Regions from separate parts of the Rhizobium sp. BK098 genome, predicted to be linked through region 4. Evidence: predicted binding sites of a transcription regulator. Region 4 holds the regulator's gene; each other region holds the start of a gene.
What was found. The regulator PhoB, encoded in region 4, activates phosphate uptake and scavenging genes when phosphate is short. The targets are predictions, from matches to a motif close to TGTCATNNANCTGTCAT.

Region 1: the regulator PhoB is predicted to act here: its motif matches at 1,543-1,559, upstream of FHT73_RS12130 (Orn/Lys/Arg decarboxylase N-terminal domain-containing protein).
Region 2: the regulator PhoB is predicted to act here: its motif matches at 1,673-1,689, upstream of FHT73_RS16035 (NAD-glutamate dehydrogenase).
Region 3: the regulator PhoB is predicted to act here: its motif matches at 2,000-2,016, upstream of pstS (phosphate ABC transporter substrate-binding protein PstS).

The regions. Positions count from the first base shown of each region.
Region 1 covers NZ_JACHYY010000004.1:14,341-19,811, reverse strand. The annotation lists gene FHT73_RS12135 (adenine deaminase C-terminal domain-containing protein) at 1-1,473, shown strand, start outside; gene FHT73_RS12130 (Orn/Lys/Arg decarboxylase N-terminal domain-containing protein) at 1,604-3,961, shown strand; gene FHT73_RS12125 (GNAT family N-acetyltransferase) at 3,983-4,543, shown strand; gene FHT73_RS12120 (hypothetical protein) at 4,556-4,870, opposite strand; gene dinB (DNA polymerase IV) at 5,257-5,471, shown strand, end outside.
Region 2 covers NZ_JACHYY010000005.1:342,318-347,788, reverse strand. The annotation lists gene FHT73_RS16045 (YggS family pyridoxal phosphate-dependent enzyme) at 51-710, shown strand; gene pdxY (pyridoxal kinase PdxY) at 730-1,605, opposite strand; gene FHT73_RS16035 (NAD-glutamate dehydrogenase) at 1,900-5,471, shown strand, end outside.
Region 3 covers NZ_JACHYY010000002.1:265,394-270,864, forward strand. The annotation lists gene pstC (phosphate ABC transporter permease subunit PstC) at 1-772, opposite strand, end outside; gene pstS (phosphate ABC transporter substrate-binding protein PstS) at 849-1,874, opposite strand; gene FHT73_RS06140 (cupin domain-containing protein) at 2,127-2,483, opposite strand; gene FHT73_RS06145 (O-acetylhomoserine aminocarboxypropyltransferase) at 2,624-3,907, opposite strand; gene FHT73_RS06150 (CoA-binding protein) at 4,076-4,504, opposite strand; gene FHT73_RS06155 (hypothetical protein) at 4,614-4,940, shown strand.
Region 4 covers NZ_JACHYY010000006.1:117,299-122,769, reverse strand. The annotation lists gene pstB (phosphate ABC transporter ATP-binding protein PstB) at 1-631, shown strand, start outside; gene phoU (phosphate signaling complex protein PhoU) at 683-1,396, shown strand; gene phoB (phosphate regulon transcriptional regulator PhoB) at 1,428-2,111, shown strand; gene FHT73_RS16995 (GcrA family cell cycle regulator) at 2,201-2,737, opposite strand; gene FHT73_RS16990 (aspartate aminotransferase family protein) at 3,162-4,361, shown strand; gene argF (ornithine carbamoyltransferase) at 4,435-5,352, shown strand; gene FHT73_RS16980 (Hsp33 family molecular chaperone) at 5,401-5,471, shown strand, end outside.

The DNA of each region.
Region 1 (5,471 bases), on a different contig from region 4:
ACGGTCGTTCCCCAGGGCACGACGACGGTCTGCTGGGACCCGCATGAAATCGGCAACGTCGCTGGCCTTGATGGTATTCGCTGGGCGCTTGAGGAGACACGGCAATTGCCGCTGCGCTTCCTGACACTGGCGCCGTCCTGCGTGCCTTCGGCGCCCGGCCTGGAACTTGCCGGCGCGGAGTTCCGCTCGGGCGAAATGTCGACCATGCTGAGCTGGCCGGAGATTTCCGGCGTCGCCGAAGTAATGAACATGCGCGGCGTCCTTGAGCGAAGCGAGCCGATGCGCAGTATCGTCGAAGCCGGACTTGCGAGCGGCAAGCGCGTCTGCGGTCATGCCCGCGGCCTCGAAGGCGCGGAATTGCAGGCCTTTATTGCCGCAGGCATCCAATCCGATCACGAACTCACCTCAGGCGAGGACTTGCTGGCGAAATTGCGGGCGGGCCTTACCGTCGAGCTACGCGGTTCCCACGACTATGTCCTGCCCGGCGTGATCGAGGCTCTGAAAAAGCTGCCTCATCTGCCGCAAACGCTGACAATCTGCACCGATGACGTCTTCCCCGACGATCTCGTGAATGACGGCGCGATGTCATCGGTTCTGAGGCGCCTCATAGGCTACGGCATGAAGCCGGTCGATGCCGTCCGCGCCGCCACGCTTAACGCCGCCATGTGGTTGAACCGTTATGATCTGGGGTTGGTCGCGCCCGGCCGCCGCGCCGACATCGTCATCCTCTCCGATCTGGAAAGGATCGTGGTCGACCGCGTCTATGCATCGGGGCGTGAAGTTGCCAGAGACGGCAATCTTATTGGAAGCGGCAAGGGCGTGTCCTCGGATGCCTATCGCGACACCGTAAAACTCGGAAGGCTTTCTGCCGCCGACTTCACCATCACTCTGCCTGGTATGACCGAAGCTCGTGTCAACACCGTCGTCAGCCCGCGGTTTACAAAATGGGGAGAGGCAGCCGTCAAGGTCGAAGACGGCAAGCTTGTTCTGCCTGATAACATGCTTCTGATGGCGGCCATCCACCGCCATGGAAGAAAGGACCCGACGCCCGTGATCGGCATCCTGGAAGACTGGGGCCATTGGCGCGGCGCGCTTGCGACGACGATATCGCATGACAGCCATAATCTTACCGTCTTCGGCCGCGACCCCGCGGACATGGCTGCGGCAGCCAATGCCGTCATCGAGGCTGGCGGCGGCATGGCAACGGCCGCCGGTGGCAGGGTTACAGCCGTTCTGCCCCTGCCCGTCTGCGGCTTGCTGTCGGATGCGCCCGCAAAGGACGTGGCCGATGATTTCGCCAAGCTGCGCGCGGCAGCCGATGCGATCGCTGACTGGATGCCGCCCATTCGCACCTTCAAGGCAGTCGTCGGAGCAAGCCTTGCCTGCAATCCCGGCCCGCATGTCACCGATCTCGGGCTGACCGACGGAACTACCCGGGACATCAGACCGCTTCTGGCTAAAAGCCGAAACTGAGGTCACCGGCCAAACGGTAATATTGCCGATTTAGGAGAACATCCGAACCGCAGTGGACGTCCTCTATTCTGTCACATCCATGTCATGAAATACGCCGACACCTCATGCCAAATCAGGAGCGGGTACCCAGATGGATTATTTCAGACGTTTCAACTTTCTGTTCGCGACGCCAACCTTTGACAATGAGGATCTGGAGGGTGCCCGCTACAATCAGATCGTCGAGGAGATCGAACGCTCCGGTTTCGAGGTGGTGCGCGCGCGCAATCTCGAAGACGCCGAGATCGCCGTACAGACCGATGCTGCCATCGGCTGCATGCTGGTCGACTGGGGCAAGAAGGGTCTTGAAGGCAAGACGGCTTCGCTTATCAACCTCATGCGCCGGCGCGGCCTCGAATTTCCCATCATCCTGCTGATCCGGCGCAAGCGCTTCGAGGATGTGCCGGTCGAAGTGCTCGATTTTATCGACGGCTACGTCTTCCTGTCGGAAGAAACGCCCGCCTTCATCGCAAAGAGCCTCATCAGCCGGCTCAAGCAATATGCCGAAACGCTGAAGACGCCTTTCTTCGGTGCGCTGGTCGATTATGCCGAGGAAGGCAATCACCTCTGGACCTGCCCCGGTCACAACGGCGGCATCTTCTACAGCCGCAGCCCCATCGGCCGCGTCTTCATGGAGCATCTGGGCGAGGCGGTCTTCCGCGACGACCTCGACAATTCCGTGCTCGACCTCGGCGACCTCCTAACCCACGAAGGGCCGGCGCTTGCCGCGCAAAAGGAAGCGGCCAAGATTTTCGGCGCCGAGAAGACCTATTTCGTGTTGAACGGCACCTCTACGTCCAACAAGGTCGCGCTCTCAGCGCTCGTCACCGATGGCGACCTCGTGCTGTTCGATCGCAACAACCACAAGGCCGCCCATCACGGCGCCCTGATGATCTCGGGCGGCATTCCGGTCTATCTGCCGACCAGACGCAATCTCTATGGCTTGATCGGTCCCATGGATTTCGCTGAAATGGACGAGGAGGCGCTGCGCGAGCGCATCCGCACCCATCCGCTGGTGAAAGATCCGGAAGCCTACAAGAAGCCTCGCCCGTTCCGCGTCGCGGTCGTGGAACAGTGCACCTATGACGGCACCATCCACAATGCCGAGATGATTCTCAAGCGGATTGGACATCTCTGCGATTACATCCTTTTCGACGAGGCCTGGGCCGGCTTCATGAAGTTTCATCCGCTTTATGCCGGGCGCTTTGCCATGGGTCTTTCCGACCTCGGGCCGGATGCGCCGGGCATCATCGCCACGCAATCCACCCATAAGCAGCTGGCAAGCTTCTCACAGGCTTCCCAGATCCACATGAAGGACAGGCACATCACTGGCCAGAAGCGCCGCGTGGAGCACCGACGCTTCAACGAAAGCTTCATGCAGCACGCCTCGACATCGCCCTTCTATCCGCTCTTCGCCTCGCTCGACGTCGGCGCGCAGATGATGAAGGGGCGCTCGGGCGAAGTGCTTTGGGACGACACGATCCGTCTCGGCATCGAGCTGCGCAAGAAAATCCGCGCCGTGCGTCGCGAATTCGAGGAGAAGGAGCATCGTCCCGAACGCCGTTGGTTCTTCGAGCCTTTCGTGCCGGATCGCGTTGCGATCCCGGATGTATCGAGCCCAGGCGCAGTGCATGACGTGTCGTGGGAAAGCGTCGCGACCGACCAACTCGCCACCAATCCCGCCTTCTGGCACTTGACGCCCGATGCGGCATGGCACGGCTTTTCCGGCATGGAACCGGGTTTTGCCATGACGGACCCGAACAAGCTTACCCTGCTGACACCGGGCTTTGATCGTCGGACGGGGAAATACACGGAACACGGCATACCGGCGCCGGTGGTCGCGCAATATCTGCGTGAAAACCGTATCGTCGCGGAAAAGAACGATCTCAATTCGCTGCTCTTCCTCCTCACCCCCGGTGTCGAAGCCAGCAAGGCCGGTACGTTGATCAGCGGCCTTGTCGCCTTCAAGAAGCTTCATGACGACAATGCGCTGCTGGAAGAGGCAATTCCGGAATTCTATCGCCGCCGTCCGGGCCGTTATGCGGGCGTGCGCCTGCGCGATCTTTGCGCTGAGATGCACAATTTCTTCCGCCAGGCCGATGTCAGCGCGCTGCAGACAAAGCAGTTTTCCGCCGAACACCTGCCGCCGATCGCCATGTCGCCGCACGATGCCGCACGTTGCCTTGTTCGCAACGATGTCGACTATCTGCCGATCGACGCCATTGCCGGCCGCATCGCAACGACGCCCTTCGTCGTCTATCCTCCGGGGATTGCGACCATCGTGCCGGGCGAGCGCCTGACGGAGCAGGCAAAGCCCATGATCGACTATCTCAAGATGTTTGAAACCTGCTTCAACACCTTCCCCGGTTTCGAGGTGGAGATTCAAGGCCTCTATCGCGAGATTGATGCAGCCGGCAAAATCCGGCTCTATACCTACGTCGTCGCGGAATAGGCTTGGAATTCAGGTTCGGACATGAAGCAGGATAAAACAATCATCGTTCGCCCGTCCCGGGAGAGCGACGTCGATGCCATGCTGGCAATCTATCGCCGCCATATTCACCGCGGCGTCGAGGCCGGAGTTGATGATAGCGATACGCCGCAGCCGGACGATCTGCGCGAACGGCGCAAGAATTTGAAGGACAAACGCTTCCCGCATGTCGTTGCGATCGAGGGTGAGAAGGTCGTCGGCTATGCCTATGTGGTGCTGTTCCGCAAGCGTCCGGCCTATCGCTATACCGTCAAGCATTCGATCTATGTGCATCACGACCATGTTGGCCAAGGCGTCGGGAGCCTGCTCATGCGCGGACTGATCGACGCCTGTGCCGCGGCCGGTTTCCGGCAGATGATCGGCTATATCGATGCCGACAACGCGGCCTCTCTCGCCTTGCACGAACGCTTCGGCTTCGTTCGCGTCGGCCTTCTGCCGGCGGTTGCCTATCGTTACGGCCGCTGGGCCGACACCGTGATGGTCCAGCGCTCGCTCGGTCCCGGCTCAACCACGCAGCCGCCTCCGCCGCCGCTCTCCACCCGCTGAAGCAAAGGGGGCTTATACCGGCTGCGTTTGAGCTGGCCTGAAACCCAGCACGAAATCCACGACTTTCGACGAGGACATTTCGCAAGGCTTGAGGGTGAGGCTGGCTCCGGAGAGCACATAGAGATTGAAGCTGACGACATCGGTCCCGCCAAGCTCCTCGCCATAGAGCCAAACTCGCTTCCCGTCAGGCGATCGCTTGACCGTCACACCCCAGGGGCGATCTTGAAAGCGCCCCTCCGAATAGCCGTCAGACAGCTTCGCAAGCGCATGTTCGAAGTCCGACAATTCGGACGCCAGCAGCGCGTCGTTCGTCATGGCGCCAGGCATTCGTCACATATGCCGCAACCATCCTCATCCATCTTCCGCGCCGCTCGCTGCCTTCGGCAGCATAGGCACGCGGTTCCGTTAGATCGAGATTCCTCGTCATGCTCGGGCGGAAGGATTTCCATCGGCAGGTCGGAAAGGGGTTCGGTTGCGATTTGGCCCATCTTGAGGCTCCGTATTGGGGGATAGACAAGAGATAAGAAGCCTCGAAGGCATCTCCAAGGTGGCACTTGCGAATGACTGTCACAGAGCGATTTTCCCGCATCTCTCCGGCACGACAACGGAGCCGGTTTGATATCGTGATCAGGGATGATATGTTCTGTATTTGTTTCAGATTCTATAATTGAAGGGTCCATGCTTGAACCTGCAGCATGATGACCGAGATCGCCATGAACGACACCAACACAAACCCTGTTCGGAAGATCATCCATGTCGATATGGATGCATTTTATGCGTCGGTCGAACAGCGAGACAATCCCGAGCTGCGCGGCAAGCCGCTTGCGGTCGGCGGGTCGGCGGCGCGCGGCGTCGTGGCGGCCGCAAGCTACGAGGCCCGCGCCTTCGGCGTTCACTCGGCGATGCCTTCGGTCACGGCGAAGCGCAA
Region 2 (5,471 bases), on a different contig from region 4:
GCCTCATTACTGCAAAGTTTGAGAAGCAAGCCAAATATCGAGGCGAGAAGATGGAACTTCAAGAGCGCTTGGACGAAGTCCGTTCCCATATCGCGGCTGCCGAGCGTCAGGCCGGCCGAGCTGCCGGCTCTGTGCAGCTCGTTGCCGTTTCCAAGACCTTCGATGCCGATCAGATCCGCCCGGCGATTTCGGCCGGCCAGCGGGTGTTTGGCGAAAACCGCGTGCAGGAGAGCCAGGGCAAGTGGCCGGAGCTGAAGACCGAAACGCCCGGGATTGAACTGCATCTAATCGGGCCGCTGCAATCGAACAAGGCCGCAGACGCCGTGGCGTTGTTCGACGTGATCGAAACCATTGACCGGGAAAAGATAGCGCGAGCCATTGCCGATGAAATCAAGCGGCAGGGCAAGGCCATTCGGCTCTACGTGCAGGTCAATACCGGGTTAGAGCCGCAAAAGGCAGGTATTGCGCCCGACGATACGGCCAGTTTCGTCGATCTCTGCCGCAAGGAGCTCGGGCTCTCCATAGACGGCCTGATGTGCATCCCGCCCGCCGACGAAAATCCGGGGCCGCATTTTGCCCTGCTTGCAAAGCTCGCCAAGCAGGCCGGCGTCGAAAAGCTCTCCATGGGCATGTCGAGCGATTATGAAATCGCAGTTGCTTTCGGCGCGACCAGTGTTCGCGTCGGCTCGGCGATCTTCGGCGCGCGATAGGTTAAAAAAGCTCTGGCCGTTACTTTTTCCTGCGTTGTGCAGGATGGACAAGGTGGCGTAGCTGCACCATCGCCATCGGTGTCGATAGGCTTGCGGAATCGACAGCCAGCGTCAGCTCGTTGCTGCCGCGCTTGACGGCTCGTGCCAGCACCTCGAAGACGCTGGCCGTCGTCAGCTGCAATGCCCGCTCCTCATCCATCCCCGAAAGCAGGCGCGACAGGAAGACTGCAGACAGGAGATCGCCGAGCCCATTCGGTGCGCCTTCGACGCTGCGATGCTCGGCAAGCAGCGCGTTTCGGCCGCTGAGATAGAGGTTCCCGATACCACCGGCCATCATCGGAACGGCGGACGTCACCAGCATGCGCGACGGTCCAAGCGCGAGCGCCGCCTCCATGATGGCGTTGTTATCCTCGAGCGGCGCTCCCGCCAGCCAGGCAAGCTCATAGCGGTTCGGCGTTGCGAGCGACGCCAGCGGGATCAGGTGGTCCCGGATCGCTTCCGCTGTCGCCTGCTGCACATAGAGCCCGCCGGCATCGCCGATGACGGGATCGCAGGCATAGAGAATATCCGGGTTTTTCTCCCGCAGAGCCGTCACCAGCCGGGCGACGGCATGCGCCTGGGCGGCGTTGCCGAAGTAGCCCGATAGGACGGCCTTGACCTCGGAAAGCCAGGGTGCGGCGATAAGATCGTCAATCGCATGGTCGAAATCGGCTTCGTTGAAGGTTAGCCGCGTCGAGCGGCCATGGCCAGGGTGCCATGGCAGAACGATGGTCGGCAGCGCCCAGACCGGATGGCCGAGTGTTTCCAGAGCAAAGACTGCAGCGCGATTGCCAACGGACCCTCGAACGACATGACTGGAAATGACGATAACGGCGCCGGCCGACACTTGCGACATGATTGTGCTTTCAGTTCAGGGCTTCAAACTGCAATGGCGCAAGTTGATGATCCCTTTCGCGGCACTCTGTCAACCGCCCTTCACAGAGTCATGAAAACCTCTGTTGACGGGTCGATTCCGCCAATTTCTCGCCGATGAAGCCTGTTTTTCATCAACATCGCCGTTTTCGGCAAGTTTTTTCAAAAAAACCGACCAAAATCAGTCCGAAACGAACCAAATTCGCATTCTTTTTGCCAGTTTTTTCGCTAAACCTTCTGCTACTGTCGTCAAAGTTCGAAAATCGGGAGGAATTTCATGGCGCCCAAGACTAATCCGAAACGGGAAAAACAGATCGAGGCGGCACGCAAGATTGCGGCTGCGACAGGCGAGGCACATCTCGATCCCGAAATCCTGTTTGGCCGGGCGAGCAATGACGACATGGAGCTTTACAGCCCGGAGATGCTGGCACTTGCCGCGGCGCATGCGGCCAAGGAGCTCGCAGCCTGGAGCGCCACGTCCCCCCGCGTCAGCATCGAGCAGATCGGCGGTATCGAACCCGATGGTGTTGCCGTCTCGATCCTTTCGATCACCGACCACAATATGCCCTTCCTTTATGAATCGATCATGGGCGAAGTGACCAGCAGCTATCGCGATCTCTATATGGCGGTGCATCCGATCCTGGTCATCGAGAAGGGCAAGCAGCCGAGCCTTTATTCCGCCGATCGTCCGAGCGATCCGGCCCATCGGGTCAGCCATATCCAGCTTCATCTCTCGCCCCTGACGACAGCTCAGGCGACCGATCTGGCCAAGCGGATCCAGACCGTGCTCGATCAGACGCATCTTGCCGTTTCCGACTGGAAGCCGATGCTGTCGCGCCTCGATACCGTGATATCGGAACTATCAACCTATGAGGCTGCCGGCCGCCGCAAGAATGATCGCGATGAGGCGCTTGCCTTCCTTGCCTGGCTACGCGACGGCAATTTCACCTTCCTCGGCATGCGCGAATATGTCTATTCCGGCAAGGGCGCCAACGCCAAGGTCGAGCGGGATCGCGGTACCGGCCTTGGCATTCTCTCCAATCCGGATGTTCGCGTTCTCCGGCAGGGCAAGGACGCCGTCACCACGACGCCGGAAATCCTCGCCTTCCTCGACGGCCCGGATTTCCTGATCGTCACCAAGGCCAACGTCAAGTCGATCGTCCACCGCCGTGCCTATATGGATTATGTCGGCGTCAAGCGTTTCGATGCTGATGGCAATGTCACTGGCGAGCTGCGCATCGTCGGCCTCTTCACATCGACGGCGTATACGAGCGCTGCCACCGAAGTGCCGTTGCTGCGCTCGAAGGTGCAGAAGGTCAAGGATCACTTCGGCTTCGATCCCACAAGCCACTCGGGTCGCACGCTCGAAAACACGCTGGAATCCTATCCCCGCGACGATCTCTTCCAGATCGACACCTCGTTGCTGGCAAGCTTCGCCGAGCAGATCAACGACCTGACCGATCGGCCGCGCGTACGCGTTTTGCCGCGCATCGATCATTTCGACCGCTTCGTCTCCGTTATCGTCTATGTCCCGCGCGAGGAATATGATTCCGTCGTTCGTGAAAAGATCGGCAATTATCTGAAGACCGTCTATGACGGCCGCGTGTCCGCCTATTACCCCGCCTTCCCGGAAGGCGGAGTGGCGCGCGTGCATTTCATTATCGGCCGCAGCGCCGGAAAGACGCCGCATGTTCCGCAAGCCAAGCTCGAAGAAGCGATTCGCGCCATAACAGCCCGCTGGGACGAACGCTTTGCCATGCTGGCAGGTCCAAAGGCGCCGAACATTTCCGTCAGCCAGGCCTTCCAGGAAGCCTTTTCGCCGGAAGACGCCTTTGCCGATCTGCCCGATATCATTGCCACGGCCGGCACCGAGCCGATCCGCATCGGCTTCTATATTCGCAAGGATGAAGCGGGTGATATTCTCTCGCTGAAGATATTCCATGGCGGCGGCAACCTGGCGCTGTCGCGCCGCGTGCCGCTGCTCGAAAATCTCGGTTTCAACGTTATCAGCGAGCGCACCTTCGATATCTACGTCACGGCCAAAGACGGCTCGACCGGCCATGTCGTCCTCCACGACATGGAACTCGAAACCCGCAGCGGCATGACGATCGATCTCGCTCGCCACGGCGCTGCCCTTGAAGAAGCCTTCCTCGCCGCCTTCGGCGGCACGATCGACAATGACGCTTTCAACCGGCTGATCGTCTCTGCCGATCTCTCCGCTCGCGAAACCAACGTGTTGCGCGCCTATTCTCGCTATCTGCGCCAGGCCGGTATTGCCTATTCGCAGGATTATATCGCCTCTACCCTGGATAAATATCCCGGGATCGCCGCCTCGCTCTTCCGCCTGTTTCACGACACGCTCGATCCGAAGCTCAGCGACAAGAGCCGCACGAAGAGGCTCCCGGAACTGCATGCTGCCATCGAAACCAAGCTTGCCGACGTACCGAGTCTCGATGACGACCGCATCCTGCGCCGTTACGTCAACGCCATCGACGCAACACTGCGCACCAATTACTTCCAGAAAAATGCGGACGGCACGCCTAAGGCCATGCTTGCCTTCAAGCTCGATCCGAAGCTGCTCGACGGCCTGCCCGAACCCCGGCCCTTCCGTGAAATCTTCGTCTACGGCGTCGAGGTGGAAGGCGTGCACCTACGCTTCGGCAAGGTGGCGCGCGGCGGCCTGCGCTGGTCGGATCGCGCTGAAGACTATCGCACTGAAGTGCTGGGCCTCGTGAAGGCGCAGCAGGTCAAGAACGCCGTCATCGTGCCTGTTGGCGCCAAGGGCGGCTTCTATCCGAAGAAGCTCCCGGTCGGCGGCAGCCGCGACGAGATCTTCAATGCCGGCCGCGAAGCTTACAAGACCTATATCCGCACGCTGCTGTCGATCACGGACAACATTTCCGGCGCCGATATTATCCCGCCGGCCGATACGGTCCGGCTCGATGGTGACGACCCCTATTTCGTCGTCGCCGCCGACAAGGGCACGGCCACCTTCTCCGACACCGCCAATGCCCTGGCGCAGGAAGCCGGCTTCTGGCTCGACGATGCCTTTGCGTCAGGCGGCTCGGCCGGCTACGACCACAAGAAGATGGGCATCACCGCCCGCGGCGCCTGGGAAACCGTGAAGCGCCACTTCCGCGAGATGGACATCGACATCCAGACGACGCCTTTCAACGTCGTCGGCGTCGGCGACATGTCCGGTGACGTCTTCGGCAACGGCATGCTGCTCTCTCCGAAGATCCGCCTGCTTGCCGCTTTCGACCATCGTGACATCTTCATCGATCCCGATCCGGACATGGACAAGACGCTCGCCGAGCGGCAACGCCTATTCGATCTGCCGCGCTCGAGCTGGCAGGACTTCGACAAGTCCGTTCTGTCGAAGGGCGCGATGATCATTTCCCGATCGGCAAAATCGGTCACGCTGACGCCGGAGGCGGTCGCAGCCATTGGCATCGACAAGTCGGTCGCAACCCCCTTCGAGATCATGACGGCGATCCTCAAGGCACCTGTCGACCTCCTGTGGTTCGGCGGCATCGGCACTTACGTCAAGGCGCCGTCCGAAACTGATTCGGAAGTCGGCGACCGCGCCAACGATCCGATCCGCATTACGGCTGAGGAAGTCCGCGCCAGGGTCATCGGCGAGGGCGCCAATCTCGGTGTTACGCAGAAGGGCCGCATCGCCTATGGCCTGAAGGGCGGGCGCTGCAACTCCGACGCCATCGACAACTCCGCCGGCGTTAACACTTCCGACGTCGAGGTCAACATCAAGATAGCGCTTGCCAACGCAATGCATGACGGCCGGCTGACCCGCGCCAAGCGCGATACGCTGCTTGCCTCCATGACCGACGA
Region 3 (5,471 bases), on a different contig from region 4:
CGAAGGTGACGGCCATGGTTTCGCCGAGCGCGCGGCCGAGGCCGAGCATGATGCCGCCGACGAGGCCGCGGCGTGTATAGGGGATCAGGATGTGGCGAGCCACTTCCCATGTGGTCATGCCCATGCCGTAGGCGGATTCGCGCAGCATCGGCGGCACGGTGCTGAACACGTCGCGGGAGATCGCGGTGATGAACGGCAGGATCATGACGGCCAGCACGAGGCTTGCCGTCAGCAGGCCGACGCCCGGCGCCGGCGGCTGGAACAGCAGGCCGATCACCGGCACCTGACCGACAGTCCCGATCAGGAAAGGCAGGATATTGTTCTGCATCAGCGGCACGAGAATGAACAGGCCGACGATGCCATAGATAATGGAGGGAACGCCCGCCAGAAGCTCGATGGCCGTGCTGATGGGACGGCGCAGGCTGCCGGGGCAAAGTTCCGTGAGGAAGATGGCGATGCCGATGCCCAGGGGAACGGCAATCAACATGGCGATGAACGAACTCACCAGCGTACCGACTACGGCAGGGACGGCGCCATAGATATCTGCCGGCGCGCTCCACTTTGTGCCCCAAAGGAACGACAAGCCAAAGGTCTGAAATGTGGGCAAGGCATCGATGACAAGAACCACGAGGATCGCCAGCAGCAGAAGCACGACAAGAATAGCCGAGCCAAGCGTCATGAAATAGAAAATCCGATCCTGTATCCGGAATTTTCTGGTCGCGGCGGAGGTATTCACAGCCTGGAAGCCAGCCATCTGAGTCGCGTCAGCCATCGATTTCCCCTTGTCCTGTCACGAAAGGCGGACAGGGAAATACCCTGTCCGCCGCAACTTTTTCGCCTAGCACAAATTACTTCGTGCCGAAGTCCGTCTTCCAAGACTTCTCGACGATCTCGACAACATTATCCGGGACCGCAAGATAAGACAGCGCGGTCGCGTCCTTCTGGCCATGCTCATAGGACCACTTGAAGAACTTCAGTGCTTCTTCATTCTTAGCAGCATCAGCCGGCTTCTTATAGAGCAGAACCCAGGTCGAAGCGGCAATCGGCCAGCTCTTTTCGCCCGGCTGATTGGTGATGATCAGGTTGAAGTTCTTGGCCTTGGCCCAATCGGCATTGGAAGCGGCAGCCTTGAAGGTTTCCAGGCTCGGCTCGATAACCTTGCCTGCAGAGTTTTTCATCTTCGCGAAACCGATGTGGTTGGCGACGACATAGGAATATTCAACGTAAGAGATCGAGCCAGCCGTCTGGTTGACGGTGGTGGAAACGCCTTCCGAGCCCTTGGCGCCGAAGCCGACCGGCCATTCAACAGCCGTGTTCGAGCCAACCTTTTCCTTCCACTCCGGCGAAACCTTCGCCAGGTAGTCGGTGAAGTTGAAGGTCGTGCCCGAGCTGTCGGCGCGGTAAACAACCGAGATCGGCGTGGACGGCAGCTTCACTTCCGGGTTGAGAGCCTTGATGGCTGCATCGTCCCACTTGGCGATCTTGCCGAGGAAGATGTCGGCCAGCGTCTTGCCGTCGAGAACGAGTTCGCCCGGCTTTACGCCTTCGACGTTATAGGAAACGACGATACCGCCGGAGATCATCGGGAACTGGGCAATGCCGTTCTTCTCGAGGTCGGCGTCGCTCATCGGCTTGTCCGAAGCGCCGAATACGATGGTCTTGTCGAGGAGCTGCTTGATGCCGGCGCCCGAACCGACCGACTGGTAGTTGACGACGTTGTTCGTCGCAGCCTTGTAGCCTTCGGCCCACTTGGACAGAACCGGTGCAATGAAGCTCGAGCCAGCGCCCGTGATGTCGGCAGCGGAGGCCGAAGCGGACATAGCCGCGATAAGGCCTGCAGTCAGGCAAAGCGAACGGAGTTTCAGGTTAAGCATAATAGACTCACTTCCTCAAGTGAATGAAAGGATGGCGAGCAGAAGACCGGCGCGAGGCTTGCCATGGTAAACGAACCTCCCCGCCTGAAATCTCCCGGCGACAGCCTTGGCTCTAAAGACGCATTGTTTCAGTTTGATGACAGTTTAATGAAGCGGCAGTGACACAACCTGCGGCAATCATTGCGGCCGTTGCGGAACGGCGTGAATCAAGCTGCGCCAAAGGGCGCATGAACGCGAACTTCATGTTCTGATTCAAGAGCATCGTCGGAGACGGATCACGTAATCCTTGCGAGTCGTTTCAATAACTTCCCAGGTCCCCTTGAAGCCCGGCCTCAAGATAAGACGGTCGCCTGCACGCAGATGGAAGGCCTTTCCATCCTCACCCGTCACAATAGAATAACCGGAGAGGATATGGAAATATTCCCATTCGTCGTAGACGACCCTCCATTTGCCCGGCGTTGCTTCCCAGATACCGGCATAGAGGCCGCCGTCGGCCTCATCCATGCTCCACGTTCGGAAGATCGGGGCTCCCGAAATGAGGCGATCCGCGGCAGGCGCTCCGAGCTCGGGCTCAACGTCATCGACATTCAGTTGCACATAGTCTGCCACTCAGATCTCCCCTCGGTCACGTTTCGCCACATCAAAAATATCCGCGACCGCCAATCGGCGGTCGCGGACCGAGACAAACATGAAATTCGCCGAGATCAAAGAATCCCCGCTGCTTTTTCGGTTTCCTGCCGGTGCCGTCCTCAGATTTTCGCCAGCGCCTGCTCCAGATCGGCGATGATATCGTTGACGTCCTCGATACCGATGGAGAGACGCACCACATCCGGGCCGGCGCCGGCTGCGACCTTCTGTTCGTTGCTCAGCTGCTTGTGCGTGGTCGAGGCAGGATGGATGACGAGCGAGCGCGTGTCGCCGATATTGGCAAGATGCGAGAACAGCTGCAGGCCTTCGACCAGCCCCTTGCCCGCTTCATATCCCCCCTTCAGACCAAAGGTGAAGACGGAGCCGGCACCCTTCGGCGAGTAACGCTGCTGCAGCGCGTGGTTGGGATCGTCCTCAAGGCCGGCATAGTTGACCCATGCTACCTTCTCCTGCCCCTTCAGCCAACGCGCAACGGCAGCCGCATTGTCGGAATGGCGCTGCATCCGCAGTGGCAACGTTTCGATGCCTGTCAGGATCAGAAAGGCATTGAATGGCGAGATGGCTGGTCCGAGATCGCGCAGGCCCAGCACGCGGCAGGCAATGGCGAAAGCGAAATTGCCGAAGGTCGCATGCAGCACGATGCCGTTATATTCCGGCCGCGGTGAAGACAGCATGGGATAACTACCCGAGGCGGACCAGTCGAAAGTGCCGCCATCGACGATGATGCCGCCCATGGAATTGCCATGGCCGCCGAGGAACTTCGTCAGCGAATGCACGACGATATCGGCGCCATGCTCCAGCGGTCGGATGAGATAGGGGCTTGCGAGAGTATTGTCGACGATCAACGGTAGGCCATGCTTGTGCGCGATGGCCGCAATGGCGGCTATATCGACAAAGGTGCCGCCGGGATTGGCAAGGCTTTCGATAAAGACGGCGCGGGTGCGACTGTCGATCTGCGCTTCGAAGGTCGCAGGATCGGCGGAATCGGCCCAGCGGACCCGCCAGTCGAAACTCTTGAAGGATTGTCCGAACTGATTGACCGAACCACCATAAAGCCGTTTGGCCGCGACGAAATTGTCGCCCGGCTGCATGATGGCATGGAAGATGAGGAGCTGCGCGGCATGACCGGAGGCGACGGCCAGAGCCGCAGTGCCGCCTTCGAGGGCAGCCACCCGCTCTTCCAGCACGGCCTGGGTCGGGTTCATGATGCGGGTATAGATATTGCCGAATTGCTGCAATCCGAACAGCGCGGCTGCATGATCCGCATCCTGAAAGACGAAGGATGTCGTCTGGTAGATCGGCGTCGCGCGCGCGCCTGTCGCCGGATCCGGCTGGGCGCCGGCATGGATTGCAAGCGTGTCGAAACCTGGGTTGTTTGCTGGCATATCTTTCCTCCCGCCGGATTTTGTTCGTAACGGGAAAAGCATAACGCCTGGCATATGAAAGTTAACCGCGAACTTTGCCGTGCTTTTCGGCTCGCGGAAAAAACTTGCCATCTTTCGGTGAGATCGCGCGATAAACGGCCGGATGCCGTCGATCCCCTGTGATCTCGATCAGGCGACCAGGCGCGGATATTCGATGGCCGGGCAACGGTCCATCACGACCCTTACGCCCGCCGCCTCCGCTCGTGCCGCGGCGGCGTCGTCGCGCACGCCGAGCTGCCCCCAGATGACCGGCGGCCGCGGCTCGATCATGATCGTCTCCTCGACCACCGATCGGAGATATTCGGGCGCCCGAAAAACATCGACCATATCCACGGGCTCGGGGATATCGGCCAGACGCGCATAGACCCACTGCCCCAGAATTTCCTTGCCGGACTGCCCGGGATTGACGGGGATGACGCGATAGCCCCTGTTCAAAAGATAGGCCATCACGCCGTTGCTCGGACGTGCGGGATTGGGCGAAGCGCCGACGAGCGCGATGGTCCTCACGGACAGGAGGATATCGGCAATATAGGAATCGTCATAACTGTCGTGGTTCATCACGAAGCCTCCCGCTCCGATCACACTTGCGTTTTGCCATAAATACGGAAACCGCAATGGCGGTCTCTGCGTATAGTATATTATAGCAACTTCAGGGAGGATTACTCAGATGAAAAAAATCATCCTGCTCGGCCTGCTCGTTACATCGGTCGCAACGCCAGCCCTGGCTATCTCGCGCTACAATTCCATGTCCATGACCTGCGCCGAAGCGAGGACTGTCATCAACCGGGAGCGCGCGGTCATTATGCGCTATCCTGCCAAGAGAACGCCGAAAATGACGCTCTATGATCGCTATGTCGCCGACAGCGGAGCGTGCGACCAGGGCTTTTATGCCTATCAGGACTATCTGCCCACCAAAGATCGGGCCTCGTGCCCGGTTTATATATGCCGTCCGACGACCGATCTGGATGACGACGATTTGATTTTCCGGCGCTGATCGAAGTATGCCCGAACGGGATGTGGTGGACGATTCATGCGCTCGTCGCGATGACCACCGATCACAATCTATGATTGTGATCGGCACTGTGCACTTTCGGCACTATAGGCATCCTCGTATTTTCCGTGAGGCTGTCCGGAGGTCATTCTTCAAAGCGCTTTTAGTCACTTTTGTGCGCCCGGAAAGTTGCGTTCTCAGGAAATGCAATCTTTGTTCTCTATTTATTCACATGTAATTTAGAAAATACGCATGAATAATGAATTCACATGAGAACCGATTGCGAACATGGAACATCTACATACTTCATAAGTTCTCCACAGAATAATTTTCGAACTCGCGCAATGAGATATGTAGAAAATTGTCCGCTTCTCGATCCTATACTTGGAATATAGGCGATTTTTATCGACTCTGATTTGTGATAGCAGCTATTAACTGTAATATTTTTCAACTGCTGTAGAATTATCCATCCTCGCTCATGCGAGAATTTACGGCGGCGCGGACCGCCAAACGGCAATCTTATGGCGAACACCA
Region 4 (5,471 bases):
GTCCACCTTCCTGCGCTGCCTCAACCGCATGAACGATACGATCGAGACCTGCCGGGTCACTGGCAAGATCACGCTCGACGATCAGGATGTCTACGACGACAGCATCGACGTGGTGGAGTTGCGCGCCCGCGTCGGCATGGTCTTCCAGAAGCCCAACCCATTCCCAAAGTCCATCTTTGAGAACGTCGCCTACGGCCCGCGCATCCATGGCCTGCATCGCTCAAAGGCCGATCTCGAGCATATCGTCGAGACCAGCCTGCAGAAGGCCGGTCTCTGGGGCGAGGTCAAGGATCGGCTCCATGATGCCGGCACGAGTCTATCGGGCGGTCAGCAGCAGCGTCTGTGCATCGCCCGCGCCGTCGCGGTCAGTCCGGAGGTCATCCTGATGGACGAGCCATGCTCGGCGCTCGATCCGATCGCGACCGCCAAGGTCGAGGATCTCATCCACGAGCTGCGGGAGAATTTCACCATCGTCATCGTGACGCATTCCATGCAGCAGGCAGCCCGCGTCTCGCAGCGTACCGCAATGTTCCATCTCGGCCATCTGGTCGAGGAGAACGACACCGATAAGATGTTCACCAATCCCGACGATTTCCGCACGCAGGATTACATCATGGGCCGTTTTGGTTGATGATGTCAGGCGCGCGGCTCATTTCACACAGTTCACCTTGAGGATAGAAAAATGGTCTCCACTCACATTCTCTCTGCCTATGACGAAGACCTGAAGTTCCTGACGCGCCGCATTGCTGAAATGGGCGGCCTGGCAGAGCAGATGGTTAGCGACAGCGTACGCGCGCTGGTCAATAGCGACGCTGCCCTGGCCCAGAAGGTCATCTCCGACGACGTCGTTCTCGACCATGCCGAGCGCGAAGTCGGCGACAAGGCGATCGTTACCATCGCCCGCCGTCAGCCGATGGCGGCGGACCTGCGTGAAATCATGGGCTCGATCCGCATTGCATCCGATCTGGAGCGCGTCGGCGATCTCGGCAAGAACACCGCAAAGCGCGTCATCGCCGTCCAGGGCACCGGTGTCCCGCGCCGTCTCGCCCGCGGCATCGAGCATCTCTCCGAACTGGCGCTGAGCCAGCTCAAGGAAGTTCTGGATGTCTACGCGACCCGCTCGCCGGACAAGGCCGTATCGATCCGCGAACGCGACGAGGAAATCGACGCCATGTACACCTCGCTCTTTCGCGAGATGCTGACCTACATGATGGAAGATCCGCGCAACATCACCACCTGCACGCATCTTCTCTTCTGCGCCAAGAACATCGAGCGCATCGGCGACCATGCCACCAACATCGCCGAGACGATCTATTACATGGCGACGGGCGCGCAGCCGGAAGGCGAGCGCCCGAAGGACGATACCGCCAATACCGTCGGCGCAGTGACCGAATAATCCGAAAGCGAAGAAAGGAGACCATAGGCGCATGGTTCCGAGAGTTGCTGTTGTAGAAGACGAGGAAGCGCTCAGCGTTCTGCTGCGCTACAATCTTGAGGCCGAAGGCTTCGAGGTCGACACGATCCTCAGAGGCGATGAGGCCGAGCTGCGTCTCCAGGAGCGCATCCCCGATCTCCTGATCCTCGACTGGATGCTGCCCGGCGTATCGGGCATCGAGCTCTGCCGCCGGCTGCGTATGCGGCCGGAGACTGAGCGCCTGCCGATCATCATGCTGACGGCCCGCGGCGAGGAAAGCGAGCGCGTGCGCGGGCTTTCGACCGGCGCGGACGATTATGTCGTCAAGCCGTTCTCGACGCCGGAGCTGATGGCTCGCGTCAAGGCGATGCTGCGGCGTGCCCGCCCGGAGGTTCTCTCCACGGTGCTGCGTTGCGGCGATATCGAGCTGGACCGCGAAACCCATCGCGTTCACCGCAAGAGCCGCGAAGTGCGGCTGGGGCCGACGGAATTCCGCCTGCTGGAGTTCCTGATGTCCTCGCCGGGCCGCGTCTTCTCGCGTTCGCAGCTGCTCGACGGCGTATGGGGTCACGATATCTACGTCGACGAACGCACGGTCGACGTCCATGTCGGCCGCCTGCGCAAGGCGCTCAACTTCTCCAATATGCAGGATGTCATTCGCACCGTTCGCGGCGCGGGCTACTCCATGGAGGCCTGAGCGGGGATACCCGATCAGGCATCAACATAGCGGCGGAAACAGAAAACGGGCCTCAAGGGCCCGTTTCTTTATCTCAGTCATCAAGCTTCTCAGCCACGCGGCTGGGCCGGCCTACGCCGTTCATGCACCGGCTGGTAGGCCAGGCGCTGATGGTAGGTGCAGTAAGGCGATGAATCTGGGCTCTCATTGCCGCAGAAATGGAAATCGTCCTTCAGCGGATCGCCGACCGGCCACTTGCAGGTGCGCTCCGTCAGTTCCGTCAGGCCGAGGCGGCGGGAGATCGGAACGACGACGTTCGATGCCGGGCGATACTGGATTTCGTTGACGGAATCGATCTCGATCTCTTCCTTCAGCATGGTTGCGCCCTGCTGGCGGGCAACCACCGTGCGGGTAGCAACGCGCGATCCGTAGGTCGCAGCGCGAGGTGCCGCTGCGCTGCGCTTCGGCGTGCGCGCTGCGGTTGTCGCGCCGCCCGCCTTCGCTCGGCCGGGGAGGTTCAGGCGATGCACCTTGCCGATGACGGCATTACGGCTCACGCCACCGAGCTGCGCAGCGATCTGGCTGGCGCTCAATCCTTCGGACCATAGCTTTTTCAGCTTCTCGACGCGTTCGTCTGTCCAATTCATGCCCTGTCTCCGCTGTCGCGTTTCCGATGGCAGAATCCCTCACCATTGCCTCGCATGGTATCGAGGCGCGAAACGCTCTAAAATTGTGGTGACTAGTTCCGCCGCATGCAGTCTAGCAATTGGTTTTTAACCTAGTGTGAGGCTGACTCCGTGACAAGAGTCGCGGGAATCTTGAGGAATCGATTTCGAGGTTTTCCCCAACTTGCTGTCCGGGCGTGGCATTTCTGCCATAGGCGCCGCCCGACGCATCTCTTTTGCCGGCAAGCGTTTTCTCGCACCTGCTAAAACGGCAGTTTTGTTGACATCGCGGTGCAAAACATCAATAGTGCCCAAGCCGCCGCAAGGCGGCATTTTTGATTTTTTCGGACCCGTTTCATCAAATGGAAGCGATCGGTCCTTAAAGTTGTGATCAGGAGATATGGCCATGGCCGAGACCACGCCGCTTTACGACACCTACTTGCGCGCTCCGCTGCGGTTCGAGCGAGGTGAGGGCGTCTGGCTGGTCACTGAGAATGGCGAACGCTACCTCGATTTCGCAGCCGGCGTCGCGGTCAATTCGCTCGGTCATGCTCATCCCCATCTTGTCGCCGAGCTGAAGGCGCAGGCCGACAAGGTCTGGCACCTGTCCAACCTCTATGAGGTGCCCGGCCAGGAGAAGCTGTCGAAGCGGCTGACGGAAGTGACCTTCGCCGACAAGGTGTTCTTCACCAATTCGGGCGCGGAGGCGCTGGAGTGCGCCATTAAGACTGCGAGGCGCTATCAATTCGCCAAGGGGCATCCCGAGAAGTTCCATATCATCACCTTCGAAGGCGCCTTCCACGGCCGCACCATCGCAACGATCGCCGCCGGTGGCCAGGAAAAATATATCGAAGGATTCGGCCCGAAGGCACCGGGCTTCGACCAGGTGCCCTTCGGTGATCTCGACGCCGTCCGCGCCGCCATTACCGATGCGACGGGCGCTATCCTGATAGAGCCGGTGCAGGGCGAGGGCGGTATCCGCCCGGCGACCAACGAATTCCTGCGCGGGCTGCGGGAGATCTGCGATGAGCACGGCCTGCTTTTGATCCTCGACGAAGTACAGTGTGGTGTCGGCCGTACCGGCAAGCTCTTTGCCCATGAATGGTCCGGTATCAAGCCTGACATCATGGCGGTCGCCAAGGGTATCGGCGGCGGTTTCCCGCTCGGTGCGTGCCTTGCGACGGCGGAAGCCGCTTCCGGCATGAAGGCCGGCACGCATGGCTCGACCTATGGCGGCAATCCGCTTGCCATGGCAGTCGGCAATGCGGTTCTCGATATCGTGCTTGCCGAAGGCTTCCTGCAGCATGTGCGCGATGTCTCGCTGGTCTTCCGCCAGGGGCTCGCCTCGCTCAAGGATCGTTTTCCTGACATCATCGAGGACGTTCGCGGTGAAGGCCTGATGCTCGGCATCAAAGCGGCCATTCCGCAGGCGGAATTGCTGCAGGCGATCCGTGCCGAGCATCTGCTCGGCGTTCCGGCCGGCGACAACGTCATCCGCCTGCTGCCGCCGCTGGTCGTCACTCCCGAGGAAGCACGCGAAGGTCTCGCCCGCCTGGAGCGCGCCGCCGAGCGCGCGCGCGCTGCCCGCACCAAGAAATCGGCTTGAATTTAACGCCCGCTGTCGGGGCGTTCCTGCCCCACACGGGCGTTATTGTTTTTTCTGGAGCACAGGTAAGGACATGGCTTCTCCGAAACACTTTCTCGATCTCTCTGCCGTTCCGGCTGCCGATTTGCGCAACATCATCGATGACGCGATCGTCCGAAAGAGCGCGCAGAAGGCCGGCACGGCCGACAGGCCGCTTGCCGGCAAGATGCTGGCGATGATCTTCGAGAAGCCGTCCACCCGAACCCGTGTCTCCTTCGACGTCGGCATGCGGCAGCTCGGCGGCGAGACGCTGTTCCTCTCCGGCACCGAAATGCAGCTTGGCCGCGCCGAGACGATCGGCGATACGGCGAAAGTGCTATCGCGCTATGTCGATGCGATCATGATCCGCACCACCGATCATTCCCGCCTGTTGGAGCTGGCGGAACATGCGACCGTCCCGGTCATCAATGCGCTGACCGACGATACGCACCCCTGCCAGATCATGGCCGATATCATGACCTTCGAAGAGCATCGCGGCCCGATCAAGGGCAAGACGCTTGCCTGGACGGGCGACGGCAATAACGTGCTGCATTCGCTGATCGAAGGGGCCGCCCGTTTCGGCTATCGCATGAATATGGCGGTACCCCTTGGTTCCGAGCCGAAGGATCACTATCTGAACTGGGCCCGCAACGAGGGCGCCGAAATCATGCTCTCGCATGATGCAGACCGTGCGGTCGCCGGCGCCGATTGTGTGGTAACCGATACCTGGGTTTCCATGAATCAGGAACACCGGGCACGCGGTCACAACGTCTTCCAGCCCTATCAGGTCAACAAGGCTTTGATGGCACAGGCCGGCAAAGACGCGTTGTTCATGCATTGCCTTCCAGCCCATCGCGGCGAAGAGGTGACGGACGAGGTGATCGACGGTCCGCAATCCGTTGTCTTCGATGAGGCGGAAAACCGCCTTCATGCGCAAAAGTCGATTCTTGCTTGGTGCCTGGGCGCGATCTGAGGATATGAAGCCGCGTTTTAAGGGCGCGGGCGCAGTAGGAGTAAAGCAATGGCCGAAAATGCAGCCTCGCTGGGTCAGTTTGATTTCGCCGGTGACGATCACGTCGTTCCCTTCCAGGT